Regions from separate parts of the Streptomyces sp. NPDC020807 genome, predicted to be linked through region 1. Evidence: riboswitches for the same ligand, from Rfam matches in the RefSeq annotation. Region 1 holds a riboswitch; each other region holds the start of a gene.
The links. Region 1 has a riboswitch for cobalamin ahead of cobN (cobaltochelatase subunit CobN). Riboswitches for the same ligand answer to the same signal wherever they lie in the genome.

Region 1 (7,363 bases):
ATCGAGCGGCCGTGGCGGGCCGAGTGGTAGGCGACGACGTCGGCCTCGGCGATGGCCTTCACGGCCGCCACCGTCATGAGGTTCGGGTCGCCGGGGCCGAGCCCGACCCCGTACAGCTTGCCCTGAGGGGTGCCCTTCGGGGTGCTCATGCCTGTATCTCCGCTTCGTGCGCGAGCGCGTTGAGGGCGGCGGCCGTCATGGCGCTGCCGCCGCGCCGGCCCCGTACGACGAGGTATTCGAGGCCGAGGCCGTTCTCGGCGAGGGCGTCCTTCGACTCGGCGGCGCCGATGAAGCCGACCGGGATGCCGAGGACGGCGGCGGGCCTGCCCGCGCCCTTCGCGACCATCTCCAGGAGGTGGAAGAGCGCGGTGGGCGCGTTGCCGATGGCGACGACGGAGCCTTCGAGGCGGTCGCGCCAGAGTTCGAGCGCGGCGGCCGAGCGGGTGGTGCCGAGCTCGGCGGCGAGGCCGGGGACGGCCGGGTCGGAGAGCGCGCAGAGCACCTCGTTGTCGGCGGGCAGCCGTTTGCGGGTGACGCCGCTGGCCACCATCTGGGCGTCGCAGAGGATCGGCGCGCCGGCCTGGAGGGCGGCGCGGGCGTCCGCGACGACCCGCGACGAGTAGGCGATATCGCTGACGAGGTCGGTCATGCCGCAGGCGTGGATCATCCGGACCGCCACCTGGGCGACGTCGGCGGGCAGGCCGTCGAGGTCCGCCTCGGCGCGGATCGTGGCAAAGGACCGGCGGTAGATCTCCGTCCCGTCCTTCTCGTAGTCGAACATCCTGGTGCTCTCGCTCATCTCGTCATCGGGTGGTGGCCGTGGTGGTCGTGCGGGCCGTGGTGACGGCTTCGTGCAGGGCGGTACGGGGGGTGGGGGCGCCGTTCACCAGGTACGCGCCGTCGGCGGTGGCGACGACGTCGACCCAGGTGCCGTGCGGGTGGCCGCAGCGGCGCTCGCAGCCGGAGTAGTGGACGGGCGTGCCCGCTCCGGGCAGGCCGCGCGCCGGGGCCGGGACGGCGTCGGCGCGGACGTCCGCGAGGGACTTGGCGCAGCCGGGGCGGCCGGTGCAGGCGGTCACGTTCACCCAGGGGGAGCCGGGGTCGGTGATCAGGCCGTGGGCGGCGAGCCGGTCGGTGCCGGCCGTGGTGCCCACGACCACCGCGCCGCGCCACGGCGTCAGCCGTACCTCTTCGGCGGGCAGCAGCGCCCGCAGCTGCGCGGCGGTGAGGCGGCCGAGGGGCGCGAGGACGTACAGGGCGCGGGCGCCGAGCGGCCCGGGCGCGGGCGGTCCTCCGTAGAGCAGGAGCGAGGCGGCAGGGGTGACGGGCTCCGCCGCGATCCCGGCCCGCGCGAGGGCGCCGGCCAGGTCGGGGGCGTGGCCGTCGGGGAGTTCCCCGACCCGCCAGGCGCCGGTTCCGGCCGCGCGGGCCGCGTCGAGGAAGGCCCCGGCGGCGGTGAGCGCGGCGCGGGCGGCGTCGGTCCCGGCGACGTGGTACGCCTGCCCGCCGACGTACAGCCGTGCGCGGCCCGCCTCCACTGCGACCAAGGTCACATCGCCGCCGAGCCCCGCCACGTCCCCGCGGCCGTCGTCGAGGACGAAGAGGAAACGGCCGGAAAGCGCCGCCGCCCAGGGGGCGGCGCAGAGGAGGGCGTCGAGTTCGCGGGCCCACAACTGGACCTCGGGGCCGCCGAGTCCGTCGAGTCCCGCGGCGGGGGAGACGACGATGTTGCGGACGCGTTCGTGCGTGGCGGAGGGCAGCAGGCCCGCGTCCGCGAGGAGCGCGGCGAGCTCCGTCCCGCAGCCGTCCGCCAGGCCGCGGAGCTCGGCGTTGCCCCGGGAGGTGACGCTCACCGAGCCGTCGCCCAGGGTCTCCGCCGCGTGCGCGAGGACCTCCACCTGACGTGCCGTCAAACGCCCTGCGGGAAGCCGGAGTCGAGCCAGGCCGCCGTCGTCGGCGGCGTGCAGGCGCAGCGCGCCGGGGCAGGCATCGCCACGGTCCCGGGCGGACGGTTCGTTCCGCTGGGGCTTCGGGGACGGGGGCGGGGTGGGCGGCATGGCGGCGAGCATACCCACGGGACAGGAGGCCCTCACCGGGTGTGATCCGGCCGACTCCCCGTCTCCCTTCGGCCCGTCCCCGGCACGATCTAGGATGCGGGAAGGCATGGGGTCCCAGGGCCCCGGGGAGGAAGCCCGGTGAGAATCCGGCGCGGTCCCGCCACTGTGAGCCCGTACCGGCCTGGCCGGTACGGGTGAGTCAGGAACTCCCCGCCGACACCACGACCACCCGGGGCGCGGACAACCCCGAGGAAGGGCCTGCGCCTGCCATGCTCCTGCTGCTGTCGCACTCCGACACCGACCTGCTCAGCGCCCGCGCGGCCGACGCCGCGGCGGACGGGGACGGTCCCGCGTACCGCTTCGCCAACCCCTCCCGGCTTCCCCTCGCCGACCTGCCCGGCCTCCTCGACGGCGTCGAGCTCGTCGTCGTCCGCCTCCTCGGCGGCCTGCGCTCCTGGCAGGAGGGGCTCGACGCGATCCACGCCGCCGGAAAGCCGGTCGTCGTGCTCAGCGGCGAACAGGCCCCCGACGCGCAGCTGATGGAGGCCTCGACGGTCCCCGTCGGCGTCGCGACCGAGGCGCACGCCTACCTCGCGCACGGCGGCCCCGCGAACCTGACGCAGCTGGCCCGCTTCCTCTCCGACACCGTGCTCCTCACCGGTCACGGCTTCGAGGCCCCGGCCGCCGCCCCCACCTGGGGTCCCCTGGAGCGCACCCCCCGCCGCACCGACGGCCCGACGGTCGCCGTGCTCTACTACCGCGCCCACCACATGAGCGGGAACACCGCCTTCGTCGACGCCCTCTGCGACGCCGTCGAGGACGCCGGGGCCCAGGCGCTGCCGCTGTACGTGGCCTCGCTGCGCGCCCCCGAGGAGGAGCTCGTCGAGACGCTCCGCGGCGCCGACGCGATCGTCACGACCGTCCTCGCCGCCGGCGGTACGAAGCCCGCCGAGGCGCAGGCCGGCGGCGACGAGGAGGCCTGGGACGCGGGGGCGCTCGCCGCGCTCGACGTGCCGATCCTCCAGGCGCTCTGCCTGACCGGTTCGCGGTCCGCCTGGGAGGAGAACGACGAGGGCCTCTCGCCGCTCGACGCCGCCAGCCAGGTGGCCGTGCCCGAGTTCGACGGCCGCCTCATCACCGTCCCGTTCTCCTTCAAGGAGATCGACGCCGACGGCCTGCCCGCGTACGTCGCCGACGCCGAGCGCGCGGCCCGCGTCGCCGGGATCGCCGTCCGGCACGCCCGGCTCCGCCACATCCCGAACGCCGAGAAGAAGCTCGCGCTCGTCCTCTCCGCGTACCCCACCAAGCACTCCCGCATCGGCAACGCCGTCGGTCTCGACACCCCCGCCTCCGCCGTCGCCCTGCTGCGCCGACTGATCGCCGAGGGGTACGACTTCGGGCCCGAGGCCGACCTGCCCGGCCTGGTCTCCGGCGACGGCGACGAGCTGATCTACGCCCTCATCGAGGCCGGCGGCCATGACCAGGACTGGCTGACCGAGGAGCAGCTCGCGAGGAACCCGGTCCGCATCCCGGCCGCCGACTACAAGCGCTGGTACGCGACGCTCCCGGCCGAGCTGCGCGAGCAGGTCGAGGAGCACTGGGGCCCGGCGCCGGGCGAGATGTTCCTCGACCGGTCCCGCAATCCGGAGGGCGACATCGTCCTCGCGGCGCTGCGGCGCGGGAACCTGCTGATCCTCATCCAGCCGCCGCGCGGCTTCGGCGAGAACCCGATCGCGATCTACCACGACCCCGATCTGCCGCCGTCCCACCACTACCTGGCCGCCTACCGGTGGATCGCCGCCCGCGAGGACGACGGCGGCTTCGGCGCCGACGCGATGGTCCACCTCGGCAAGCACGGCAACCTGGAGTGGCTGCCGGGCAAGAACGCCGGCCTGTCCGCCGCCTGCGGCCCGGACGCGGCGCTCGGCGACATCCCGCTGATCTACCCGTTCCTCGTCAACGACCCGGGCGAGGGCACCCAGGCCAAGCGGCGCGTGCACGCGACCCTCGTCGACCACCTGGTGCCGCCGATGGCCCGCGCCGACTCGTACGGCGACATCGCGCGCCTGGAGCAGCTGCTCGACGAGTACGCGCAGATCTCCTCCATGGACCCGTCGAAGCTGCCCGCGATCCGCGCGCAGATCTGGACGCTGATCCAGGCGGCGAAGCTCGACCACGACCTCGGCATGGAGGACCGCCCGGAGGACGACGGCTTCGACGACTTCCTCCTGCACGTCGACGGCTGGCTGTGCGAGGTCAAGGACGCGCAGATCCGCGACGGCCTGCACGTCCTCGGCGGGGCGCCGGCGGGCGAGGCCCGGGTCAACCTGGTCCTGTCGATCCTGCGCGCCCGTCAGATCTGGGGCGGCACCCAGGCGCTGCCGGGCCTGCGCGAGGCGCTCGGCCTCGACGAGTCCGCGCCGACGCGCACGGACGCGGACGCCGTGGAGGCGGAGGCCCGCGCCCTCGTCGAGGCGATGGAGGCGGCGGACTGGGCGCCGGAGGCCGTCGGGACGGTCGCCGCGGCGTACGGCTCCGAGGTCCGCGACGTCCTGGACTTCGCGGTCCGCCAGGTCGTCCCGCGCCTCGCCGCGACCACCGACGAGCTGACGCACGCGGTGCACGCCCTCAACGGCGGCTTCGTCCCGGCGGGCCCGTCGGGCTCCCCGCTCCGCGGGCTGGTCAACGTCCTGCCGACCGGCCGGAACTTCTACTCGGTCGACCCGAAGGCCGTCCCGTCCCGCCTCGCGTGGGAGACGGGCCAGGCGCTCGCCGACTCGCTCCTCACCCGCTACCGCGACGACAACGGCTCGTGGCCGACCTCCGTCGGCCTCTCCCTGTGGGGGACGAGCGCGATGCGCACGGCGGGCGACGACGTCGCCGAGGCGCTCGCGCTGCTCGGCGTCCGCCCGCTGTGGGACGACGCCTCGCGCCGCGTGAACGGCCTGGAGCCGATCCCGCTCGCCGAGCTCGGCCGCCCGCGCATCGACGTCACGCTCCGCATCTCGGGCTTCTTCCGCGACGCGTTCCCGCACGTCATCGGCCTCCTCGACGACGCCGTCCGGCTGGTCGCCGGGCTCGCGGACGAGTCCGCCGAGGACAACTACGTCCGGGCGCACGCGCAGGCCGACCTCGCGGAGCACGGCGACGAGCGCCGCGCCACGACCCGCATCTTCGGCTCGCGGCCCGGCACGTACGGCGCTGGCATCCTCCAGCTCATCGACTCCCGCGACTGGCGCACGGACGCGGACCTGGCCGAGGTGTACACGGTCTGGGGCGGGTACGCGTACGGCCGGGGTCTCGAAGGCCGCCCCGCGCGCGCCGAGATGGAGACCGCGTACAAGCGGATCGCGGTGGCCGCGAAGAACACGGACACCCGCGAGCACGACATCGCGGACTCGGACGACTACTTCCAGTACCACGGCGGCATGGTCGCGACCGTCCGCGCGCTGAAGGGCACGGCCCCCGAGGCGTACATCGGCGACTCGACCCGTCCCGAGACCGTCCGCACCCGCACCCTCGTCGAGGAGACCTCCCGGGTCTTCCGCGCCCGCGTGGTCAACCCGCGCTGGATCGAGGCGATGCGCCGCCACGGCTACAAGGGCGCGTTCGAGCTGGCGGCGACCGTCGACTACCTCTTCGGGTACGACGCCACGACGGGCGTCGTCGCCGACTGGATGTACGACAAGCTCACCCAGGAGTACGTCCTCGACGCCGAGAACCAGGCCTTCCTGAAGGAGGCCAACCCCTGGGCCCTGCACGGCATCGCGGAGCGCCTCCTCGAAGCCGAGTCCCGCGGCATGTGGGAGAAGCCGGACCCGGAGACCCTGGCCGCCCTGCGCCAGGTGTTCCTGGAGACGGAGGGCGACCTGGAGGGCCCGGAGGACGAGGACTAACTCCTCACGGGGGTCGTCGCCGGGGCCAGTTCCAGGCGCCGGCCCCGGAAACCCTCCCTCAGCCGTCGGTCGTGGCTGACCACGACCAGCGTGCCCCGGTACTCCGCGAGCGCCGCCTCGATCTCCTCCACCAGAGCCGGTGCGAGGTGGTTGGTCGGCTCGTCGAGGAGGAGCAGGTCGGCGGGTGAGGTCACGAGCAGGGCCAGTTCCAGCTTCCGGCGCTGGCCCGTGGAGAGGAGACGGACCGGAGTCGCGAGATCCCGGGCGGCGAAGAGTCCGAGGGCGAGCAGCTCGTCCTCCCGGCCTTCACCGAAAGCCTCGCTCACCGTACGGGGGTCGGTGGGCGGGGCCGTCTCCTGCCGGAGCGTCCCGACGCGGGCGGTCGCCGATCGTGTCACGGTCCGCACCGCGCCCGCGTCCGGCGCGAGCTCTCCGGCGAGCACCTTCAGGAGCGTCGTCTTCCCGGCGCCGTTCGGTCCGGTGACGAGCAGCCTTTCGCCCGGCTCCAGGTGGAGGGCGTCGAGCCGCAGCCGGCCGTCCACCCGTACGCCCGTGAGGTCGACGGCCGCGCCCTCGCCCGCGAGCTCCGCGCGGAACCGCAGCGGGTCCGGCGGGGCGGGCACGGGCCGTGCGGACAGCCGGGCGAGCTTCTCGCGGGCGGCCCTGATCCTGCTCATGGCCCCGTGCGCCCGGGACCGGGCCCGGAAGGCGCCCGCGCCGCTGAACGCGGCGGGTGCCTTGCGCGGGATCGCCGAGAACCGGTCGATGTGCGTGTCCGCGAGCGCCCGGTACCGGGCGGTCTCCTCCTTCCACTCCTCGTGCTCCCGCTGCCTGCGGGCCCGTTCGGCGGCGCGTCCGGCGAGGTAGCCGCCGTACCCGTCGCCGTACCGGCGGACGGTGTGGCGGTCCTCGTCGACCTCCAGGACGGCGGTGGTGACCCGGTCGAGGAAGACCCGGTCGTGGGAGACGGCGACGACCGTTCCCCGGTGGGCCCGGAGCCGTTCCTCCAGCCATGCCACGGCCTCGTCGTCGAGGTCGTTCGTCGGCTCGTCGAGCAGCAGCAGCTCGGGTTCGGCGGCGAGGACGGCGGCGAGCGCGAGCCGGGACCGCTGCCCGCCGGAGAGCGTTCCGAGGGGGCGGGCGCGGTCGAGCGGTCCGGGCTCCCCGAGCCGCCGGAGCGTGGCCTCGACGCGCCGGTCGGCCCCGGCGCCGCCGCGCGCCTCGTAGCGGGCGAGCAGCGCCGCGTACCCGTCGAGGTCGCCGCTGGTGGCGAGTGCCGCCTCGGCCGCCCCGATGGCCCGCTCCAGGGCCCGCACGTCGGCGAGGGCCTCGTCGACGGCGTCCCCGACGGTGGCGGTCCCGGGCAGGTCCAGGGTCTGGGCGAGGTGTCCGACGCCGCCGGGGGACTCG
Region 2 (7,363 bases), on a different contig from region 1:
CTCCGGGGGCGAGCTCACCGTCCTGGAGTACGCGGCGCTCATGCACGACATCGGCCAGCTCTCCCTCGTCGACCCGGTCGAGGGCGGCGCCACCGCCCTCCTCCCGATCGAGGAGCAGCGCCGGATAGCCCTCCTCGGCGGCGAGGTCGTCCGCAGGACGGGCGTCTGCGCGACCGTCGCCGTCGTCGTCGAGCGGCAGGCCGACCCGTTCCGCGACCAGCCGCTGCCCGCCCGGATCATCCGGGTCGTGAACGCCTACGACGACCTCGCGGGCGACGGGGCCGGCGCCGCCCTCGCCGCCCTGGAGCGGCTCCGGCTCGGCGCCGCCCGCGACTACCACCCGGACGTCGTCGAGTCCCTGGCCAGGGTCCTCGCACGCGGGGGAGCCCCTGGGGTGACCCCTGCCGTCACGGGGTAACCCATGGGTAATGAGCGCGCGTCCGACCGGGCATGGTTGGATGCGAACAAGAGGGTGAAAGCGACCGGCAGGCGGGAATCGTGAGGATCTTCGGGAAGGTACGGCATCGGCCCTCCGCCTCGTGGCGGCAGGCCACCGACCGCGCGTTCACGCTGATCGGCGACGGCCGGTACGAGGACGCGGGCGCGCTGCTCACGCGCGCGGCGGACCTGGAGCCCTGGCTCTCGGAGTCCTGGTTCAACCTGGCCCTGCTGCACAAGTTCCGGCACGACTGGGAGCAGGCCCGGTCCGCCGGCCTGCGCGCCGTCGCGCTGCTCGACAAGGAGACCGGCGCCCCCGACTGGTGGAACGTCGGGATCGCCGCCACCGCGCTCCAGGACTGGCCGCTGGCCCGCCGCGCCTGGCAGGCGTACGGCCTCAAGGTCCCCGGCGCCGCCGCCGGCACGGGCGAGCCCGCCGGGATGGAGCTGGGCAGCGCCGCCGTCCGGCTCTCGCCCGAGGGCGAGGCCGAGGTCGTGTGGGGGCGCAGGCTCGACCCGGCCCGCATCGAGGTCCTCTCCATCCCGCTGCCGTCCTCCGGACGCCGCTGGGGCGAGGTCGTCCTCCACGACGGCGTGCCGCACGGCGAGCGCACCACCACCGCCGGCCCGTCCTACCCGGTCTTCGACGAGATCGAGCTGTGGGCGCCGTCCCCCGTCCCCACCTGGGTTGTCCTCCTGGAGGCCGCCACCGAGGCCGACCGGGACGCCCTGGAGCAGCTCGCCTCCGACGCGGGCTTCGCCGCCGAGGACTGGTCGTCCTCCGTGCGGCTGCTCTGCCGCGCCTGCTCGGAGTCGACGATGCCGAGTGCCGAGGGAGAGGGCGAGCACTCCGACCCGCACGACCACAGCGAGCCCGGCCACCCCGGGCCGCTCGGCCACCGCTCGCCCGGCGAGCTGTGGGTCCCCGAGCGGGAGTGCGGCATCGCGGCCCCGCCCGGACTCGTGCGCGGGCTCCTCGACGGCTGGGTCGCGGACAGCCCGGACAGCCGCGAGTGGCGGGATCTGGAAGAGGTCTGCTGACGACTGCCCGTAGGCTGTACGGGATCGTTTACTGGGGTTCCGAGGAAGGCACGCGCCGGACATGACGCAGCAGGACACTGACGAGCAGACGCAGACCAACGACGGCTACGTCGTGGACACGGAGGACTGCGAGGCGCGTGAGCTCGCCTACCGCGAGCGCGGTACGGCCCGGCCCATCACCGTCGTCGGCAACCCGGTGCTCCACAAGGAGTGCCAGGACGTCACCGAGTTCGACGACAAGCTCGCCGCGCTGATCGACGACATGTTCGCCAGCCAGAAGGCCGCCGAGGGCGTGGGCCTGGCCGCCAACCAGATCGGCGTGGACCTCAAGGTCTTCGTCTACGACTGCCCCGACGACGACGGCGTCCGCCACACCGGCGTCGTGGTCAACCCGGTCCTCCAGGAGCTCCCGGCCGACCAGCGCGTCCTGGACGAGTCCAACGAGGGCTGCCTCTCCGTGCCGACCGCCTACGCCGAGCTGGCCCGCCCCGACTACGCGGAGGTCCACGGCCAGGACGCCGAGGGCAACCCGATCAAGGTCCGCGGCACCGGTTACTTCGCCCGCTGCCTCCAGCACGAGACGGACCACCTGTACGGCCGCCTCTACATCGACCGCCTCTCCAAGCGCGACCGCAAGGACGCCCTGAAGCAGATGGCCGAGGGCACCCCGCGCTACGAGACGGTCCCCAACGACTGATCTCGTCCTCCTCCCGCACGCACGGCGCGGTGGCCGGCCCAGCCGACCGCCGCGCCGATCGCGTACCAGAACAGGTCCGGCGCGTTGAACGTCGTGCCGAACACCAGCCGCGCCAGGGTGCTGTGCGCGGACATCGCCGCCGGCAGCCCGGTCAGCTGGAACAGCTCCACGCCCCAGCTGAACCCGAGGGCGACCCCCGCCGCGGCCGAGGGCCGCGCCCGGGGCGCGACCAGCACCACCAGGGCCGTGACCAGCACGGTGTAGAGCGCGTCCCCCGCGTACTTGGCGACCTCCCCGGTCGCCACCGCCCTGATCCCCAGCCCGGCGCCGACCGCCGCCAGGGCCGCAACTCCGGCCAGGACACGCGTCCGTACGAGATCGCCCATGTCCGGCAGCCTATGCGGAAGGGCCCCGCACTCCAGGAGTGCGGGGCCCTTCCCCGTACGTACGCGGGGGACGGACTAGAAGTCCTCGTCGAGGTCCACCGAGCCCTCGACCGCGACCTGGTACGCGGACGGGCGGCGCTCGAAGAAGTTGGTGAGCTCCTGGACGCCCTGGAGCTCCATGAACGCGAACGGGTTCTCGGAGCCGAAGACCGGGGCGAATCCGAGGCGCTGGAGGCGCTGGTCGGCGACGCACTGGAGGTACTCGCGCATCGACTCGGTGTTCATGCCCGGCAGGCCGTCGCCGCACAGGTCACGGCCGAACTGGAGCTCCGCCTCGACGGCCTCCTTCAGCATGTCCGTGACCTGCTGCTGGAGCTCCGCGTCGAAGAGCTCCGGCTCCTCCTTGCGGACGGTGTCGACGACCTCGAACGCGAAGTTCATGTGCATGGTCTCGTCGCGGAACACCCAGTTGGTGCCGGTCGCCAGACCGTGCAGCAGGCCGCGGGACCGGAACCAGTACACGTACGCGAAGGCACCGTAGAAGAACAGGCCCTCGATGCACGCCGCGAAGCAGATCAGGTTGAGCAGGAAGCGGCGGCGGTCGGCGGCCGTCTCCAGCTTGTCGATCTTCTCGACGGAGTCCATCCAGCGGAAGCAGAACTGCGCCTTCTCGCGGATGGAGGGGATGTTCTCGACGGCGGCGAACGCGGCGGCGCGGTCGTCCGGGTCGGGCAGGTAGGTGTCCAGGAGGGTCAGGTAGAACTGGACGTGCACGGCCTCCTCGAAGAGCTGGCGCGACAGGTACAGGCGCGCCTCCGGGGAGTTGATGTGCTTGTACAGCGTCAGGACGAGGTTGTTCGCCACGATCGAGTCGCCCGTCGCGAAGAACGCGACCAGACGGCCGATCATGTGCTGCTCACCGGGGGTGAGCTTGGCGAGGTCGGCGACGTCCGAGTGGAGGTCGACCTCCTCCACCGTCCACGTGTTCTTGATCGCGTCCCGGTAGCGGTCGTAGAAGTCCGGGTAGCGCATCGGGCGGAGGGTGAGCTCGAAGCCAGGGTCGAGCAGGTTCTTCTTGTCGGTCGTGCTCATTACTGGCAGGCCTCGCAGGACTCGGGGTTCTCAAGGGAGCAGGCGAGCGCCTCGGCGTCGAGGGTCGTCTGCTGGACGGGGATGGGGGCCGGGGCGGCGGCCGTCGACGCCTGGGCGGCGCGGGCGATCCGGGTCGCGGGGCGCGAGCGCAGGTAGTACGTCGTCTTCAGGCCCTGCTTCCAGGCGTACGCGTACATCGACGACAGCTTGCCGATGGTCGGCGTCTCCATGAAGAGGTTCAGCGACTGCGACTGGTCGAGGAACGGCGTACGGGCCGCCGCCATGTCGATGAGGCCGCGCTGCGGGATCTCCCACGCCGTGCGGTACAGCTCACGGGTCTCGGCGGGGATCCAGCCGAAGTCCGCGACGGAGCCGCTGGAGTCGCGGAGCGCGTCACGGGTCTGCGCGTCCCACACGCCGAGCTTCTTCAGCTCGTCGACGAGGTACGAGTTGACCTGGAGGAACTCGCCGGACAGCGTCTCGCGCTTGAAGAGGTTGGAGACCTGCGGCTCGATGCACTCGTAGACGCCCGCGATCGAGGCGATGGTCGCCGTCGGCGCGATGGCCAGGAGGAGGCTGTTGCGCATGCCGACCGAGGCGATCCGCTCGCGCAGGGCGGCCCAGCGCTCCGGCCAGTTCAGCTCGACGTCGTAGTGGTCGGGGTGCAGGACACCGCGGGCCGCGCGGGTCTTCTCCCAGGCGGGGAGCGGGCCGTTGCGCTCGGCGAGGTCGGCGGAGGCCTCGTACGCGGCGAGCATGATCCGCTCGGCGATACGGGTGGACAGCGCGCGCGCCTCGGCGGAGTCGAACGGCAGCTTCAGCTGGAAGAAGACGTCCTGGAGGCCCATGGCACCCAGGCCGACCGGACGCCAGCGGGCGTTGGAGTTGCCCGCCTGCTCGGTCGGGTAGAAGTTGATGTCGACGACGCGGTCGAGGAAGGTGACGGCCGTGCGGACGGTCTCGTCCAGGCGGTCCCAGTCGATGTCCGAACCGACGACGAACGCCCCGAGGTTGACCGAGCCGAGGTTGCAGACCGCGGTCTCGTCGTCGTTCGTGACCTCGATGATCTCGGTGCAGAGGTTCGAGGAGTGCACGACCGAACCCGGCTCGGCCGTCTGGTTGGCCGTGCGGTTCGAGGCGTCCTTGAAGGTCATCCAGCCGTTGCCGGTCTGGGCGAGGGTCCGCATCATGCGGCCGTACAGGTCGCGGGCCGGCATGGTCTTGCGGGCCAGGCCCCTGGCCTCGGCGGCGCGGTAGGCGGCGTCGAACTCGTCGCCCCACAGGTCGACGAGCTCGGGAACGTCCGAGGGGGAGAAGAGCGACCACTCGGCGTCCGCGTTGACCCGGCGCATGAACTCGTCCGGGATCCAGTGCGCGAGGTTGAGGTTGTGCGTACGGCGCTGGTCCTCGCCCGTGTTGTCGCGGAGCTCGAGGAACTCCTCGATGTCCGCGTGCCAGGTCTCCAGGTAGACGGCGGCGGCGCCCTTGCGGCGGCCGCCCTGGTTCACGGCGGCGACGGAGGCGTCGAGGGTCTTCAGGAACGGGACGATGCCGTTCGAGTGGCCGTTGGTGCCGCGGATCAGCGAACCGCGGGCGCGGATGCGGGAGTAGGAGAGCCCGATGCCGCCGGCGTGCTTCGAGAGGCGCGCGACCTGGTGGTAGCGGCCGTAGATGGAGTCCAGCTCGTCCTGGGGGGAGTCCAGGAGGTAGCAGGAGGACATCTGCGGGTGGCGCGTGCCCGAGTTGAAGAGCGTGGGGGAGGAGGGGAGGTAGTCCAGACGGCTCATCAGGCCGTAGAGGGCCGCCACCTCGTCGAGCGCGCGGACCGAGTCGTCCTCGGCGAGGCCGCAGGCGACGCGGAGCATGAAGTGCTGCGGCGTCTCGATGACCTTGCGGGTGATCGGGTGGCGCAGCAGGTAGCGCGAGTAGAGGGTGCGCAGGCCGAAGTAGCCGAAGCGGTCGTCGCCGGCGGCGTCGATCGTGGCGTCGAGGCGCTCGGCGTGGAGCGTGACGAACTCGGCGGCGCGGTCGGCGATCAGGCCCTCGCGGTGGCCGACGGCCACGGAGGCGGAGAAGGAGACCGCGCCCTGGCCGGCCGCCTCGTCGGCGATGGTGACGGTCAGGAGCCGGGCCGCGAGCCGGGAGTAGGCCGGGTCCTCGGCGATGAGACCGGCGGCCGCCTCGGTGGCCAGCTCGCGCAGCTCCGCCTCGTCCGACGTGGCGCTGCGGCCGCGGAGCGCGGCAGCGGCGACCTTGCCGGGGTCGGTGTCGGGGAGATCGGCGGTGAGATCGGTCAGGGTCCGCAGCAGCACGGTGCCGGGTCCGTCGCTGTCGATCTCCGTGGCCGGATCGGCGGGCGCGATGGTCACGTGGGGGCTCTCCCTCGCTCGGCTCCTGGCCGCGACGGGGGAGGGCGGGCGAGGCGGTCCGTACGCACGGACGCCCGCGTCCACCGGCCCACTCCGCGAGGCCCGGACGTCAGTGACACCCGGAACGGACGGACCGGGTGGGCTGCCGGCAGGTCGTCGGACTCGCTCCGCACCCGAAATCGGTAGGAAGCACACCGTTGCGGGACAGTTCCGGATTCGCGCCGGATTTCCCTGCGTCGACAGCGAGGACGAGCATACATGTGGGGGGCGCCGCTGTTGGCGCCCCCCACATGTTGTGTCGTCAGGATTTACACGCCTGTCGTGTGGAACTCCAGTGCGTACGTCATCAGGGTGAAGCCGGGGACCGGGTCCCAGTCCCGCTCCGGGGTGCGGACGAAGCCCGTCCGCTCGTAGAGCCGGTGGGCCGCGACCATGCCCGGCCCCGTGGAGAGCACCAGCCGGGCGCACTCGGGGACGGCCCGCGCGCGGTCCACGCAGGCCCGTACGAGCGCCTCTCCGGCGCCCCGGCCGCGCGCCTCGGGCGCGACCACGAGCATCCGGAACTCGGCCTCGCCGGGGACGGCGATGTCGGCCCAGGCGGTCCCGCCGAGGGCGAAGGTCACACCGCCGATGACGCGGCCGGTCGCCTCGTCGGCGGCGACGAGGACCTCGGCCTCGCGCGCCCGCCGCTCGGTGTCCCGCAGCACCGCCAGGTAGTAGTCGTCCTCGCCGTCCAGCAGCAGCCCGTCGCCCAGATACGTGAATCCGGTGAGGTCGCCGAGTACCTCGTACTCCTCGGGCCGTACCGCCCTGATCGTGACATCCATGCGATCAGTGTGCTCCGACACCGGCCTTGGACGGGGACGCGCCCGGGACGACGTCACCGGCGTCCGCCGTGTAGTCCTCGGGGGAGGTCTCGTCGACGCCCTCGGGGGCCTTGACGGCCTTGAGGACGAAGGTCAGGACGACCGTGACGACGACGTTGAGGACGAAGGCGGTGAGGCCGATGTAGCCGATCTCGCCGATGCCCGGGATCTCGGCGGCCGAGCCGCCGAAGTGCTTCTGCGTCGGGCTGGCGACGCCGTACGCGGCGGCCGTGCCGTACACCATGCCGACGGCCCAGCCGGCGAGCAGCGCCCAGCGGTGGAACCAGCGGGTGAAGAGGCCGCCGACCAGCGCCGGGAAGGTCTGGAGGATCCAGATGCCGCCGAGGAGCTGGAAGTTGATCGCGACCGTCTTGTCCATGGTGAGGACGAAGACGAGCGCGCCGACCTTCACGAGGAGCGAGACCAGCTTGGAGACCTGGGTCTCCTGCTTCGGAGTCGCGTCCTTCTTGAGGA
Region 3 (7,363 bases), on a different contig from region 1:
CGCCGACCTTCCACTTGGCGGACTTCACGAACTGGAACACCCCGACGGGCCAGCCCTGGTTCCAGGCGCGCAGCGCCATGCCGAACGCGGCGGTCGACTTCCCCTTGCCGACGCCCGTGTGCACCATCACGAGCGCGCGGTTGCGGCGCTGGCGGGTGGTGAGGCCGTCGTCGGGCACGACGGTCGGCTGTCCCTGCGGCATTAAGCGGCCCTCCTCATAGTCCGTTCTCCTGCCTGTACGTCCCTGACGAGCCCGGCGATCGAGTCGGCGCGCAGCTCGTCCAGGGTGACGGCCGTGCCGCCGAGTTCGCGCGCGAGCCGACCCGCGAGCCCGAGCCGTACGGGCCCGGTCTCGCAGTCCACGACGACGCTGGCCGTGCCCTCGGCGGCGTGCAGCCGCGCGGCGCGGGCGGCGAGCCCCACCGGGTCGGCGCCGCCGCCGGTGGCCCGGCCGTCGGTCACGACGACGAGCAGCGGGCGGCGCGAGGGGTCCCGCAGCCGTTCGATCCGCAGGACGTCGTGGGCCTTGAGCAGCCCGGCGGAGAGCGGCGTGCGCCCTCCGGTCGGGAGCTGTTCGAGCCGGGTGGCCGCCGCGTCCACGGACGAGGTCGGCGGCAGCGCGACCTCGGCGGTACGCCCCCGGAAGGTGACGAGGCCGACCTTGTCGCGCCGCTGGTAGGCGTCGAGCAGCAGCGACAGCACGGCGCCCTTCACGGCGCTCATGCGCTGCCGGGCGGCCATCGACCCGGAGGCGTCCACGGCGAAGAGCACGAGGTTCCCCTCGCGGCCCTCGCGGGTCGCCTGCCGCAGGTCGTCCCGCCGGACGACGAGTCCGGGCCCGGACCGGCCGCGCGCCCGCTGGTGCGGGGCGGCGGCCCGGACGGTCGCGGCCAGGTGCAGCTTGGTGAGCGCGCCCCTGGGCCGGGTGGACCCGGTGGTACGGCCGTGCTCGGTACGGGCCCGGGACCGGCGCCCGGCGGCGCCCTCGCCGAGCCCGGGAACGCTCAGCACCTTCGTACGGAAGGGCTCGGCGGCCTTGACGGCGGCGCGCTCACCGGCGCCGGGACCGCCGCCCCGAGGGGCGGAAGCCGGTTCCGGCCCGGGGGCCGGCACGTCCTCCTCCGCCGCGGGCCCGTCCCCCTGCGGCGGAACCCCGCCACCGTCGGGTCCGCCACCGTCAGGTCCGCCGTCGGGCCAGCCGCCGGGACCACCGTCAGGCCCGCCGTCACCGGGACCGTCCGGATCGGGCTCGGGCTCGGGGTCCTCGTCGGGTTCCTCCCCCTTGAACTGCTCCAGGGTCTCGTCGAGCTTGTCCTCGTCGAGACCGGGCGCGTCGAAGGGGTTGCGGCGACGGCGGTGGGGGAGCGCGAGGAGCGCCGCCTGCCGCACGTCGTCCGAGGTGACCTCGGTCCGCCCGTCCCAGGCGGCGAGCGCGGTGGCGGTGCGGGCCATGACGATGTCGGCGCGCATGCCGTCGACCTCGAAGGCGGCGCAGGTGGCGGCGATCTGCAGCAGCACCGCGTCCCCGAGCGTCACCCGCGGCAGCAGGGCCCGGGCGGCGACGATCCGCGCGCGCAGCGCGCTCTCCTCGCCCGCCCAGCGCGCCGCGAAGCCCGCCGGGTCGTCCTCGAACGCGAGCCGCCGTCGGACGACCTCGACCCGCTGCTCGGGCACGCGGGAGGCGGCGACCTCGACGGTCAGCCCGAACCGGTCGAGCAACTGGGGCCGCAGCTCGCCCTCTTCGGGGTTCATGGTCCCGACCAGCAGGAAACGGGCGGCGTGCCGCACGGAGACGCCCTCGCGCTCGACGTGGGAGGAGCCCATGGCGGCGGCGTCCAGCAGGTGGTCGATCAGATGGTCGCTGAGCAGGTTGACCTCGTCGACGTACAGGATCCCGCGGTGCGCGGCGGCGAGCAGTCCCGGCTCGAAGGCCTTGACGCCGTCGGCGAGCGCCTTCTCGATGTCGAGCGCGCCGACGAGCCGGTCCTCGGAGGCGCCGACGGGGAGTTCGACCATGCGGGCGGCACGCTCGCCGCCGCCCTCGGCCTCGTGCGGCCCGTCGGGGCAGCCGGGGTCGGGCGAGACGGGGTCACAGCTGAACCGGCACCCCGTGACGACGGGCACGACGGGCAGCAGCTCGGCGAGCGCCCGCACGGCGGTCGACTTGGCGGTCCCCTTCTCCCCCCGGACGAGCACACCGCCGACGGCCGGGCTTACGGCGTTCAGCAGCAGCGCGAGCCGCAGATCGTCCATGCCGACGACGGCGGTGAACGGATAGCGGGTGCTCATCGGGAGGTCCTTTCCTCAAGCGGATCCAGCAGACGTACGAAGGGATTGCCGGCGGCCGCCGACGGCGATGCGCCCCCACGGGGGCCACCCGCACCCGGGCTCACCATCCGCACAGGTGGTGCGGGTGGGAACCCCGGCGCGACTGAAGGCCGCGCGCGTCCCCACCGGCCCGCGGTCGCCGACGCTGAGCGGCCACCCACAGGGGCCACCCGCAGGTGAGTCGCCGAGCCGCACGGGTGGTGCGGACGGAGGCCGGGCGCAGCCCCCGCACGGCGCAGCCGCGCCCGAACCGCCCCCGGCCGGCTCACGGCGCACCCGGCGGCACGAACGGCAGCCCCTCCGGGGCCCCCTCCTCGATGAGCCGCAGCAGCGCCCCCGTGTCGGCGTGCTCCTCGATCAGGTCGCCGAGCCGGTCGAGCTGCTCCTCCCGCAGGGAGCCGAACGCCGTGTCGGGCGAAGGCACGAACCGCCGCCCGGACGCCGCCGCGACCTCCCGCAGGAACGCCCGCCGGAAGCCGTCGCTCTCCAGCGAGCCGTGCCAGTGCGTCCCCCAGACCGCCCCGACCCGGCACCCGTCGAGGAACGGCTCCCCGCCGTCGACGGTCGCGACGCCGTGGTGGATCTCGTACCCCTCGACCCGCTCGCCGAGCGCCTCGCCGACGGGCCGGGCGAGCGTCTTCTCGCGCGCGAACCGGATCCGGACGGGCAGCAGCCCGAGCCCGTCGACGACGCCCGCCCGCGACTCGACCTCGTCCTCGATCCGCTCGCCGAGCGCCTGGAAGCCGCCGCAGACGCCGAGCACGGGACGCCCCTCGGCGGCCCGCCGCACGAGCGCGTCGGCGAGGCCCCGCTCCCGGAGCCAGGCGAGCGCCTTGACCGTGCCCCGGGTGCCGGGGACGACGACCAGGTCCGCGTCGACGAGCTCCTCGGGCCGGTCGACGAAGCGGACGACGACGCCCGGTTCGGCGGCGAGCGCGTCGACGTCGGTGAAGTTGGACATGAGCGGTACGGCGCAGACGGCGACCCGCAGGACGTCCTCGCCGACGGGCGGTGCGACGACCGACTCGCGGACGGTGCCCCGCAGGGAGACCCGGAGGCCGTCCTCCTCGTCGATGCCGAGCCCGTGCGCGTACGGGAGGACGCCGAGGGTCCGGCGCCCGGTGAGGTCGTACAGCATGTCGAGCCCGGGTTCGAGCAGCGTCACGTCACCCCGGAACTTGTTCACGAGGTAGCCCGCGACGAGCTCCTGGTCCTCGGGCGCGAGCAGCGCCGTGGTCCCGAAGAACTGGGCGAAGACGCCGCCGCGGTCGATGTCGCCGACCACGACGACGGGCAGCCGGGCGGCCCGCGCGATGCCCATGTTGACGATGTCGGTGCGCCGCAGGTTGATCTCGGCGGGGCTTCCGGCGCCTTCGCAGATGACGGCGTCGTACGTGCTCCGCAGCTCCTCCAGGCAGGCGAGGACGGGCTCGAAGAGCTCCTTCTGCCTGCCCCCGTGGTAGCCGCGGGCCGACAGCTCGCCGACCGGCTTGCCCATGAGGACGACCTGGCTGGACCGGTCGCTGCCGGGCTTGAGCAGCACGGGGTTCATGAGCGCGGTCGGCTCGACGCGCGCGGCCTGCGCCTGCATGGCCTGCGCGCGCCCGATCTCGGCGCCCTCGCGGGTCACGAAGGAGTTGAGGGACATGTTCTGTCCCTTGAAGGGGGCGACCTTGATCCCCTGCCGGACCAGCCAGCGGCAGATCCCGGCGGTCACGACGCTCTTGCCCGCGTCGGACGTGGTCCCGGCGACGAGCAGTCCGCCACCCCTCGTGCGGCCGCCGCTCATGCGTTCCTCCCCTTCGACGCGCGCGCGCTCAGCGCGCTCACGATCAGCCGGCCGCCGACGCAGGCGGCCAGCGACACGGCGGTGACCCGGCGCGAGAGCCGGACCGCCCGGTCGATGTCGGCGACCTCGACGGGCCGCCCCTCCCCGTTGAGGACGGGCCGGTGCTCGACCCGCCCGCCGTACGAGAGGGTCCCCCCGAGCCGTACGCCGAGTGCGCCCGCGAAGGAGGCCTCGACGGGGCCCGCGTTGGGGCTCGGGTGCTTCGCCGCGTCCGCCCGCCAGGCCCGTACGGCTCCGCGCGGGTCGCCGCCGGCGAGCGTCGCGGCGACGGCGGTCAGCCGGGCGCCGGGCCAGCCGGCCACGTCGTCGAGGCGGGCCGAGGCCCAGCCGAAGCGGAGGTAGCGCGGGGACTTGTGGCCGACCATCGCGTCGAGGGTGTTGACGGCCCGGAAGCCGAGGAGGCCGGGGACGCCCGCGACCGCGCCCCAGAAGAGGGCGCCGACGACGGCGTCGGAGGTGTTCTCGGCGACGGACTCGACGACGGCGCGGGCCATCGCGGGACCGTCGAGGGACTGCGGGTCGCGCCCGCAGAGGTGCGGCAGCCGCTCGCGGGCCACGTCCAGGTCGCCGGCGGCGAGCGCCCCGCCGATCGCCTGCGCCTCGCGGCCCAGGGTCGTACCGCCGACGACGGCCCAGACGGACGCGGCGGTGAGGGCGACGGCGGCGGCCGGCCGGTTCCGTACGGCCCGGGCGGCGAGGGCGCCCGCGGCGACGGTCGTCCCGGCGCAGACGGCGGTGTGCAGGGCGCCGCGGGCGCGGTCGTCGCGGTGCAGGCGCTGTTCGACGGCGGCGGCGGTCCGGCCGAAGAAGGCGACGGGGTGGCCGCGGCGTGGATCGCCGACGAGGCGGTCGACGGCCAGCCCGAGGGCGGCTCCGTAGGCGAAGGCACCTGTGGTTCTGATGCGGCCGGGCATGGCGCATGTCCTCACTCAGGGTCCGCGCCCTGGATCGACGTGACCGGCGGCGAGAGTTCCTGACTCCCGGACCCTGGGGGCCCGGTCACAGTGGCGGGACCGCGCCGGATTCGCACCGGACTTCCTCTGACTGCCGCCGTAATGGCCTCGGCAGTCCACCACGCGCCGCGAACAGCCGTCAACCCACCTTTGACCTGCGACGGGTCACTGTGCGAAGCACCACAAACACGGCACCACGAACACGGCGGGCGGCCCCCACCCGGAGGTGGGGACCGCCCGCCGTGAGGAGGGAGGCGCGACCGTCAGACGACGATCAGGTAGATGCCGTAGCCGACGGCCGCCGCGCAGAGGGCGAAGCAGGCGTAGGCGCCGGTACGGGCCAGGGCGGCGGAGCCGCCGTTCGCCTCGGCCTCCTCCTGCTTGCCGAGGCCGACGATCCCGAGGGTGAAGAGGCCCACGAGGGCGACGGTCGCCACGAGGCTGACTCCGAAGACGGAGCCGAGAGCTGCCCAGTCGATCTTCATGTCGTTCGTTCCTTACACCGCAGCGGCGGAGGCCGGGGGAGCGGCCGGGTCCGTGGGAACCGGCGCCGGGATGGTGGTCTTGAGGTCCTCGTCCGCGACGGCGGCGACGGAACCGGGGGCCGGCGGCGGGGTGACGGCCGCGATGGCGGTGGTCACGACGCCCGCGGGCTCCTCGTCGAGGTCGTCGGCGGTGACGTTGTTGTGGTCGACCGGCTTGCGACGGGAGAGGGTCCAGATGACGCCCGAGCCGGCGACGAGGAGGACGGCGACGGCGGCGATGCCCCAGGGGCCCTGCTTGGTCAGGAACTCGGCGCCCGCGCCGACGAGGCCGGCGGCCGGAAGGGTGAGACCCCAGGCGACGAACATCCGGGTGGCGGTCGACCAGCGGACGACACCGCCCTTGCGGCCGAGGCCGGCGCCCATCACGGCACCCGAGCAGGACTGGGTGGTGGAGAGGGAGAAGCCGAGGTGCGAGGAGGCCAGGATGACCGTCGCGGCGCTGGTCTGGGCGGCGAAGCCCTGCTGCGGCTGGAGGTCGGTCAGGCCCTTGCCCATGGTGCGGATGATGCGCCAGCCGCCGAGGTAGGTGCCGAGCGCGATGGCGACACCGGCGGAGACGACGACCCACAGGGGCGGGTTCGAGCCGGGGGCGACGACGCCCTGGGTGACCAGGGCGAGGGTGATGATGCCCATCGTCTTCTGGGCGTCGTTGGTGCCGTGGGCGAGGGAGACGAGACCGGCGGAGGCGATCTGACCGGCCCGGAAGCCCTTGGCGGTGGCCTTGGCGTCGGGGTTGGCCTTGATCTTGTACGTCAGCTTGGTGGCGGCCATCGCGGCGAGGCCGGCGACGAGCGGCGCGGCGACGGCCGGGATGAGGACCTTGGTGACGATCGTCGAGCCGTTGACCGCGGACCAGCCGGCGGACATGACGGCGGCGCCGATCAGGCCGCCGAAGAGGGCGTGGGAGGAGCTGGACGGCAGGCCCAGGAGCCAGGTCAGCAGGTTCCAGAGGATGGCGCCCACGAGCGCCGCGAAGATCACTTCTGTGCGAATGCCCTCTTCGTTGATGATCCCGCCGGAGATCGTCTTGGCGACCTCCACGGACAGGAAGGCTCCGACGAGGTTCAGCACGGCGGACATGGCCACCGCCGTCTTGGGCTTGAGCGCACCGGTCGAGATGGTCGTGGCCATCGCGTTGGCGGTGTCGTGGAAACCGTTCGTGAAATCGAACACGAGAGCTGTCACGACCACAATGGCGAGCAGCAGCGTGATGTGTTCCATTTACCCAGGCAATCGTTTGACGTCAGTGGCTCGTCGAACGTAGGCAACCTGGATGAACGGAAGGTGAACTGGGGCGGGCGACGTGGTGTCTCCATCCGGTGTCAAGAGATTCCGCTTCGCCCTCCGGCGGGCCGGATGTCCACGATGCGGTCACCCTGCGACCGCCGGTAATCCGGGGCCCTGGGCGCCCCACGAGCCCCGGCGGCGCCGGCGCTCCCGGGCGGCGTTCCGCCCCCTGGACGAGACCATCCGACCGGGGGACGCGGCGGGGGAGACCCTTGTCACTCGCCAGGGGCACGCCGGAGGTCCCCCGGTGGCAGGCGGCCCCCACCCTGCGGACACTGGGAGCGTGCGCACGGTTACCGCGACGGCAGCGGCCGTCACCACCCTGATAGGTATCGGCGCGGCCGCGGTGGCGGCCGGCCGGTACGCCAGCGACGTCGCCCTCAAGGCGCCGTCCGGACGAC
Region 4 (7,363 bases), on a different contig from region 1:
TACGCGAAGCCCGCCCCCGCCAGCTCCACGACGGGGACCGGCGGGCGGGAGGTGCTGCTGCTCACGGAAGGAACCTTTCGAGTACGAGGGTGAGGGCGACGAGCCCCGCGAGGAGCGCGCCCGTCGCCGTCAGGAACCGGACCGACACCGCGGCGGCGGGCACCAGGACCCGCAGCGTCCCGTCGTAACCGCGACCGGCGAGGCCCGACTGCATCCGCTGCGCCCGGTCGAAGGCACGGACGAACGTGGTCGCGCCGAGACCCGCCAGCGAACGCCAGGTCGCCGCCCGGGTGGTGTGCCCGAGGCGGGCCGCCTGCGCCTGCCGGATCTTGGTCAGGGAGTCGAGCAGCAGGAAGATGATCCGGTACATCACGAGCGCCACGTCCACCACGGGCGCCGGCACGCCCGCCCGGACGAGCCGGGGCAGCACGTCCGAGACGGGCGTGGTGAACGCGAAGAGCAGCACGCCGAGCGAGGCGGCCGCGGTTCGGAGCAGCAGCTCCACCGCGTGGCCGGGCCCGCCCGGCGCGAGCGCCACGAACCCGCGCTCCCCGCCGACCTCGAAGAGCAGCGGGACGGCGCCCGTGACGCAGAAGCCCAGCGGGACCCGGAAGGCCCGCCACAGCTGACGGCCCGGCACGGCGGCCGGCCCGAGCAGGACGGCGAGCGTCGCCGCCGCCACGAGCACGGCGCCGGGCCACGGCGGCAGACAGACCGCGCAGAGTGTCAGGCCGAAGCCGAGCAGCGCCTTCTCGGCGGGATGCCGACGGCGCCAGCGGCTGCTGTGCGCCGCCGCGTCGATGGGGAGCATGGGCGGTTACGCGTCCTTGCCGACGGCGTCGGAGGCCTCGGCCGGCATCGGGGAGGCCGGTACCGGGGACGCTGCCGGGGCGGTCGGGACCAAGGGGGCTGCCGGGGAGGCCGGTACCGGGGACGCCAGCTCCGCCCGCGCGCGGGCCTCGCCCTGCCGCCGGCCGCGCCGGACGCCGAAGTAGTACGCGAGGACACCGGCGCCGAGCGCCGCCTGGAGGGCGAAGAGCGCCGACTCGATCTCCCCGGACGGCGGCTCGTACAGCGGGCTGAACCAGGGCTCGTAGTCCGGCTGGAGCTCGGTGATCGCGGTCTCCGCCTCGGCGTCCGCGCCCGTGAACGGCTCCTCCTTGTGGTCGCCGAGGCCGAGCGCGAGCGGAAGGACCGCGAGCGCGACGACGACGAGCAGGAGCAGCGCGTTGATCTTGGTGTTCTTGCTGACACGCGGGGAGCTCATGCCGCGGTCACCTCCTCCGCGGGACGCTCCGGAGCCTTCCGGGAGAGGACGCCGAGCCGGATCAGGTCGCCCTTGCTGGACTGCGTGAGCAGCCGCATCACGAGGACCGTCAGGAGACCCTCGCTCACGGCCAGCGGGATCTGGGTGACGGCGAAGATGGACCCGAACTTGGCGAGCGCGCCGAGGACGCCGCTGCCCTGGTCGGGGAAGGCCAGCGCGAGCTGGACGCTGGTGACGCAGTACGTCGACAGGTCGGCGACGAACGCGCCGAGGAAGACGGCGACCATCAGCGGCGCGCCGGACCGGCGGGCCAGCAGGTACGTCCCGTACCCCGCCCACGGCCCGACGATCGCCATCGAGAAGACGTTCGCGCCGAGCGTGGTCAGCCCGCCGTGGGCGAGCAGGAGGGCCTGGAAGAGGAGCGTGATCGTCCCCAGGACCGCCATGATCGGCGGCCGGAAGAGGATCGCGCCCAGGCCCGTACCGGTCGGGTGGGAACAACTTCCCGTCACCGAGGGCAGCTTGAGTGCCGAGAGGACGAAGGTGAAGGCGCCGGACGCGCCGAGGAGCAGAGTGGACTCGGGGTTCGCGCGCACCTCTCGGGTGAGGGCGCGGGCCCCGTGGACGACGAACGGGGCGGCCGCGACGCCCCAGGCGGCGGCGTGGACGGGGGGTAGGTACCCCTCGGCTATATGCATGGTTGGGAGACCCTCTCCAGCACCTCGTGGATGGACAACGCGCCCCGGCCGGTCTCCTGGCTGACGGTCATACGTCCCGACTCCGCCTTCCCACACCGAGGCGGTCTCCCACGACGGTCCAGTGGCTTGCCCGGGAGGGCTGTCCCCCCCGGGTGTGGAGCCGGAACTCCCGATCACAGTGGCGAGGGCCGCACCGGTACCGCACCGGTTTCCCGTACACCAAGGCCCTGCGACATTAGTGTGTTGACCTGCCCGATCACAACACGGCCGCCACCGGGCGCGCCCTCCCGGTCACTCCCCGCACTCGCGGCCGGCCCTCCCGGGCGCCGCTCATTCCTTCCGGTACGCGTACGCCTCCGAGGCCGCCGCGGCCACCGCGTCGAGGTCCCCGCCGGCACTCGCCGTCACCAGCGCGGCGACCGCGCCCTCGACGAAGGGCGCGTCCACCAGACGGGTGCCCGCCGGGAGTTCGTCACCCTCGGCGAGGAGCGCCTTCACGGTGAGGACCGCGCTGCCGAGGTCGACGAGGACCGCCACCCCGGCCCCGCCGTCGACCGCCTCCGCCGCCTCGGCGACGAGGGCGGCACTCGTCCCGAGACCCCCGTCGGGGAGCCCGCCGGCCGGCCGGATCGGGGCGGTGTCACCGCCGCCGGCGAGGCCGCGGGCGAGCTCGGCGACCGAGGCGGCGACGGCCGCGCTGTGCGAGACGAGCACGATGCCCACCCGCGCCGGCGTCCCCGCGCTCACGAGAGACCCTCCGCCCGGGCGGTGTCGGCGAGCGCCGCGAGCAGCAGCGCCGAGGAGGCGGCCCCCGGATCCTCGTGCCCGATCGACCGCTCGCCCAGATAACTGGCCCGGCCCTTCCTCGCCCGCAGGGGTACGGTCCCCAGCGCACCGGCCGCGGCGGCCGCCCGCCCCGCCTCGAAGGACGTCCGCAGCCCCTCCACGCCCGGAACGAGCGCGTCCAGCATGGTCTTGTCCCCCACCTGCGCCCCGCCGAGCTGTCCCACGGCACCGACCCCGGCGCCGAGGGCCTCCGCGAAGCGTTCCCGGCCGACGGCCGCATCCTCGCCGAGTGCCTTCCCGGCGCGCCGCAGCAGGGTCCCGTACAGCGGCCCCGAGGCCCCGCCGACGGTCGAGATCAGCTCCCGCCCGGCGGCGACGAGCACCGCCCCCGGCGTCGGGGGCGGCTCCTCGGCGAGCACCTCGGCCACGGCGGCGAACCCGCGCCTGAGGTTGGCGCCGTGGTCGGCGTCGCCGATGGCGGAATCGAGATCCGTGAGCCGGTCGGCCTCGCGGGAGACGACCTGGGCGGCCCCCGTCAGCCACCGCACCGCGAACCCGGCGTCGAGACCCTCCGTCATCCCGCTCACCGTCCCCACCGCAGGGCGGCCGTCTGCACGGGCGCGTCCCAGAGCCGCAGCAGCTCCTCGTCGACCTCGCAGAGGGTGACGGAACAGCCGGCCATGTCGAGGGAGGTCACGTGGTTCCCGACGAGCGTCCGGGCGACGGGAATCCCGCGCTCGCCGAGGACCCGCTGCACCTCGGCGTTGAACCCGTACAGTTCGAGCAGCGGCGTGCCGCCCATCCCGTTGACCAGCACCAGCACGGGTCCGCGCGGCCGAAGATCGTCGACGACGACGTCCACGGCGTAGTCCGCGATCTCCCGCGAGGTCATCATGGCCCGCCGCTCCCGCCCCGGTTCGCCATGGATGCCGACTCCCAACTCCAGCTCACCAGGCGGTAGTTGAAAGGTCGGACTGCCCTTGGCCGGCGTGGTGCAGGCGCTGAGGGCGACCCCGAAGGACCGGCACCGCTCGTTCACCCTCCGGGCGACGGCCTCGACCCGCTCCAGCGGCGCCCCCTCCTCGGCGGCGGCGCCCGCGATCTTCTCCACGAACAGGGTGCCCCCGGTCCCGCGCCGCCCCGCCGTGTACAGGCTGTCCGTCACGGCCGCGTCGTCGTCGACGAGCACCCGCGCGACCCGCACCCCCTCGTCCTCGGCGAGCTCCGCGGCCATCTCGAAGTTGAGGACGTCGCCGGTGTAGTTCTTGACGACGAACAGCACACCGGCGCCGCTGTCGACGGCCGCCGCGGCGGCCACCATCTGCCCGGGAACGGGCGACGTGAAGATCTCTCCGGGGCAAGCGGCGTCGAGCATCCCCGGCCCCACGAACCCGCCGTGCAACGGCTCGTGCCCGGATCCGCCGCCCGACACCAGGGCCACCTTCCCGGCCACGGGCGCGTCCCGCCGCAGGACGACCCGACGCTCCACGTCGACGGTCAACTCGGGATGCGCGGCGGCCATCCCGCGCAGCGCGTCGGCCACGACGGTCTCGGGCACGTTGATGAGCATCTTCACGGATACCTCCTGGTGAGGCTGGTATCAGGTGCGGCCTGCGGTGGTTGCCACCCGCCCCTGCGCATGGTGACGCAATTATCGGCGGGCGGGCGCGGTGGCGCACCGGCGCGTTGCGGGGAGAGGGGCTGCCGGTCGTCGTTCACCTTTGGTCCAGACCTATTGACGGGCCCCTGCACCCCTCCTACGATCCCGTCGATCCCCGCACCGCATCTCTCCCGCCGCACCCGGGGGCCGCGCGTCCACGTCCCCCGACGACCCCTCAACGCCCCCCACGCACGCTCACGCACGCTCGCGCCCACGGCGCGTGGCGAGAATGGAGCCCAGCATGTTCCGTCGGAGGACCCGTACGCTGCCCGAGGCGGACGGCGGGCATTCGGCCGTCGTCCGGACTCGCCGCGCCTCGACCGCCCTGATCCGCACGCTCGCCGGGGTGAGCGCCGCCACCGTCATCGGCGCCTGCGTCACCCTGGCCGGTTCCGGACCGGCCGACGCGGCCGACACCAACCTCGTTCTCAACTCCGGCTTCGAGAGCGGCCTTTCGGGCTGGACCTGCACCAACGGCTCCGGAGCGGCCGTCAGCAGCCCGACGCACTCCGGCTCCTCGGCGCTGAAGGGCACGCCGTCCGGCCAGGACAGCGCCCGGTGCAGCCAGACGGTCAGCGTGCGGCCCAACTCGACGTACACGCTGAGCGCCTTCGTCCAGGGCAGTTACGTCTACCTCGGCGCCACCGGCACCGGCGCCGGCAGCGAGCCGCAGACCTGGACGCCCGGCTCCTCCTCGTACAGCCGGCTCGGCGTCGACTTCACGACCGGCGCGAACACCACGTCGGTGACGGTCTACCTGCACGGCTGGTACGGGCAGCCCGCGTACCTCGCGGACGACGTGTCGCTCACCGGCCCCGGCGGCACGACACCCACGCCCACCACCACGCCCCCGACGACCACCCCGCCGACGACTCCGCCGCCCACCACCGCACCGCCCACGACTCCGCCGCCCACCACCGTGCCGCCGACCACCCAGCCCCCCACCGACCCGCCGGGTGACGCCACCTGTGCCACGAAGCCCAAGCCGACCGGCAAGGTGCTGCAGGGGTACTGGGAGAACTGGGACGGCGCCTCGAACGGCGTCCACCCCGGCATGGGCTGGATCCCCATCACCGACAGCCGGATCGCCCAGCACGGCTACAACGTCATCAACGCGGCCTTCCCCGTCATCCTCTCGGACGGAACCGTCCTGTGGGAGGACGGCATGGACGTGGGGGTGAAGGTGTCGACCCCGGCGGAGATGTGCGCGGCCAAGGCGAAGGGCGCCACGATCCTGATGTCCATCGGCGGCGCGGCGGCGGGCATCGACCTGTCGTCGAGCAAGGTCGCCGACCGCTTCGTGGAGACGGTCGTCCCGATCCTCAAGAAGTACAACTTCGACGGCATCGACATCGACATCGAGACCGGTCTGTCCGGCAGCGGGAACATCACCACGCTGTCCGCCTCCCAGTCCAACCTGATCCGCATCATCGACGGCGTGCTCGCCAGGATGCCGGCGGGCTTCGGCCTGACGATGGCGCCCGAGACCGCGTACGTCACCGGCGGCAGCGTCACCTACGGGTCCATCTGGGGCTCGTACCTGCCGATCGTCAAGAAGTACGTGGACAACGGCCGGCTGTGGTGGCTCAACATGCAGTACTACAACGGCAGCATGTACGGCTGCTCGGGCGACTCGTACCAGGCCGGCACCGTGGCGGGCTTCGCCGCCCAGACCACCTGCCTCAACAACGGCCTGACCATCCAGGGCACCACGATCAAGGTGCCGTACGACCAGCAGGTGCCCGGCCTGCCGGCGCAGACCGGCGCGGGCGGCGGCTACATGGCGCCCAGTCAGGTCAGCCAGGCGTGGAACACGTTCAACGGCCAGCTCAAGGGCCTGATGACGTGGTCCGTCAACTGGGACGGCTCGAAGGGGTGGTCCTTCGGCGACAACGTCAAGGCGCTGCAGAACCGCTGATCCCGACGCGTCCGCGCCGATCCCGACGCGTCCGCGCGGGTCCCGCCGACCGGCTGCCGGTGACCCGGCGGCCGGTCCTTCGGCTACGGTGCCACGATTGCCGTGTGTCACGACTGCCGCGGGCCGCGACCGCCCTGTGCCGCAACTGCCGTGTGCCGGGGCTGTCGTGTGCCGCCGTCGACGAGGGAGACAGCCATGACCCGCACCACCCCCTGGCACGAGAGGTCGGTCGTCGTGACCGGAGGCACCCGCGGCATCGGCCGCGGGATCGCCGAACTCCTCGCGCGCCACGGCGCCTCGGTGCTGCTCACCGGCCGGGACGCGGCGACGGCCGGTGAGGTCGCCGAAGAGCTCGCGCGGTCCACGGGCGGGCGCGTCGCGGGGATCGGCGCGGACCTGCGGGACCCGGACGCCGCCGAGGTGATGGCGGCGGAGGCCGAGCGGCGGCACGGCCACGTCGACGTCCTCTGTGCGAACGCCGGGATCTTCCCCGAGAAGCCCCTGCGCGAGATGACCGCCGCCGACATCGACGAGGTCCTCGCCGTCAACCTGCGGGGTTCCATGCTCGCCGTCCGGGCCTGCCTGCCCGCCATGGAGCGGGCGGGCAGGGGCCGGGTCGTCCTCACGTCCTCCATCACCGGCCCCGCCACCGGGTACGCGGGCTGGTCCCACTACGGGGCGAGCAAGGCCGGCCAGCTCGGGTTCCTGCGGGGCGCGGCGCTGGAACTGGCCCCGCTCGGCATCACCGTGAACGCCGTCCTGCCGGGGAACGTCCGCACCGAGGGCCTGGAGGGGCTCGGCGCGGAGTACCTGCGCACCATGGCGGCGTCGATCCCGCTGGGCCGGCTGGGGGAGTCGGCGGACATCGCCCACGCCGTCGCCTTCCTGGCCTCGGACGAGGCGGCGTTCATCACCGGGCAGACCCTGACCGTCGACGGCGGTCAGACCCTGCCCGAGTCCCTCGACGCGTTCACGGCGCGGGCGTGACGGGTACGGCGTCCGGGGCGACGCCGAGCACCCGGTCCAGGTAGGGG

Region 2: it holds a riboswitch for cobalamin, as region 1 does, so the genes downstream of both, AB0G79_RS22625 (ribonucleoside-diphosphate reductase subunit alpha) here and cobN (cobaltochelatase subunit CobN) in region 1, are expected to answer to the same signal.
Region 3: it holds a riboswitch for cobalamin, as region 1 does, so the genes downstream of both, AB0G79_RS30785 (cobalamin biosynthesis protein) here and cobN (cobaltochelatase subunit CobN) in region 1, are expected to answer to the same signal.
Region 4: it holds a riboswitch for cobalamin, as region 1 does, so the genes downstream of both, AB0G79_RS29600 (energy-coupling factor ABC transporter permease) here and cobN (cobaltochelatase subunit CobN) in region 1, are expected to answer to the same signal.

Annotation. Positions count from the first base shown of each region.
Region 1 is NZ_JBFADU010000001.1:410,648-418,010, forward strand. It holds gene cobJ (precorrin-3B C(17)-methyltransferase) at 1-149, opposite strand, end outside; gene AB0G79_RS01970 (precorrin-8X methylmutase) at 146-799, opposite strand; gene AB0G79_RS01975 (cobalamin biosynthesis protein CobG) at 804-2,069, opposite strand; cobalamin riboswitch at 2,149-2,287, shown strand; gene cobN (cobaltochelatase subunit CobN) at 2,327-5,953, shown strand; gene abc-f (ribosomal protection-like ABC-F family protein) at 5,950-7,363, opposite strand, start outside.
Region 2 is NZ_JBFADU010000016.1:86,972-94,334, reverse strand. It holds gene AB0G79_RS22650 (metal-dependent phosphohydrolase) at 1-418, shown strand, start outside; gene AB0G79_RS22645 (hypothetical protein) at 499-1,479, shown strand; gene def (peptide deformylase) at 1,541-2,176, shown strand; gene AB0G79_RS22635 (DUF2809 domain-containing protein) at 2,152-2,562, opposite strand; gene AB0G79_RS22630 (ribonucleotide-diphosphate reductase subunit beta) at 2,638-3,654, opposite strand; gene AB0G79_RS22625 (ribonucleoside-diphosphate reductase subunit alpha) at 3,654-6,023, opposite strand; cobalamin riboswitch at 6,153-6,292, opposite strand; gene AB0G79_RS22620 (GNAT family N-acetyltransferase) at 6,332-6,850, opposite strand; gene mctP (monocarboxylate uptake permease MctP) at 6,855-7,363, opposite strand, start outside.
Region 3 is NZ_JBFADU010000033.1:55,605-62,967, reverse strand. It holds gene cobO (cob(I)yrinic acid a,c-diamide adenosyltransferase) at 1-202, opposite strand, end outside; gene AB0G79_RS30795 (putative cobaltochelatase) at 202-2,289, opposite strand; gene AB0G79_RS30790 (cobyric acid synthase) at 2,594-4,117, opposite strand; gene AB0G79_RS30785 (cobalamin biosynthesis protein) at 4,114-5,091, opposite strand; cobalamin riboswitch at 5,124-5,259, opposite strand; gene AB0G79_RS30780 (hypothetical protein) at 5,394-5,615, opposite strand; gene AB0G79_RS30775 (inorganic phosphate transporter) at 5,628-6,896, opposite strand; gene AB0G79_RS30770 (hypothetical protein) at 7,246-7,363, shown strand, end outside.
Region 4 is NZ_JBFADU010000030.1:19,884-27,246, reverse strand. It holds gene AB0G79_RS29615 (ATP-binding cassette domain-containing protein) at 1-65, opposite strand, end outside; gene cbiQ (cobalt ECF transporter T component CbiQ) at 62-811, opposite strand; gene AB0G79_RS29605 (energy-coupling factor ABC transporter substrate-binding protein) at 818-1,267, opposite strand; gene AB0G79_RS29600 (energy-coupling factor ABC transporter permease) at 1,264-1,965, opposite strand; cobalamin riboswitch at 1,994-2,204, opposite strand; gene AB0G79_RS29595 (PTS fructose transporter subunit IIA) at 2,296-2,712, opposite strand; gene dhaL (dihydroxyacetone kinase subunit DhaL) at 2,709-3,329, opposite strand; gene dhaK (dihydroxyacetone kinase subunit DhaK) at 3,335-4,327, opposite strand; gene AB0G79_RS29580 (glycosyl hydrolase family 18 protein) at 4,653-6,329, shown strand; gene fabG (3-oxoacyl-ACP reductase FabG) at 6,525-7,316, shown strand; gene AB0G79_RS29570 (D-arabinono-1,4-lactone oxidase) at 7,300-7,363, opposite strand, start outside.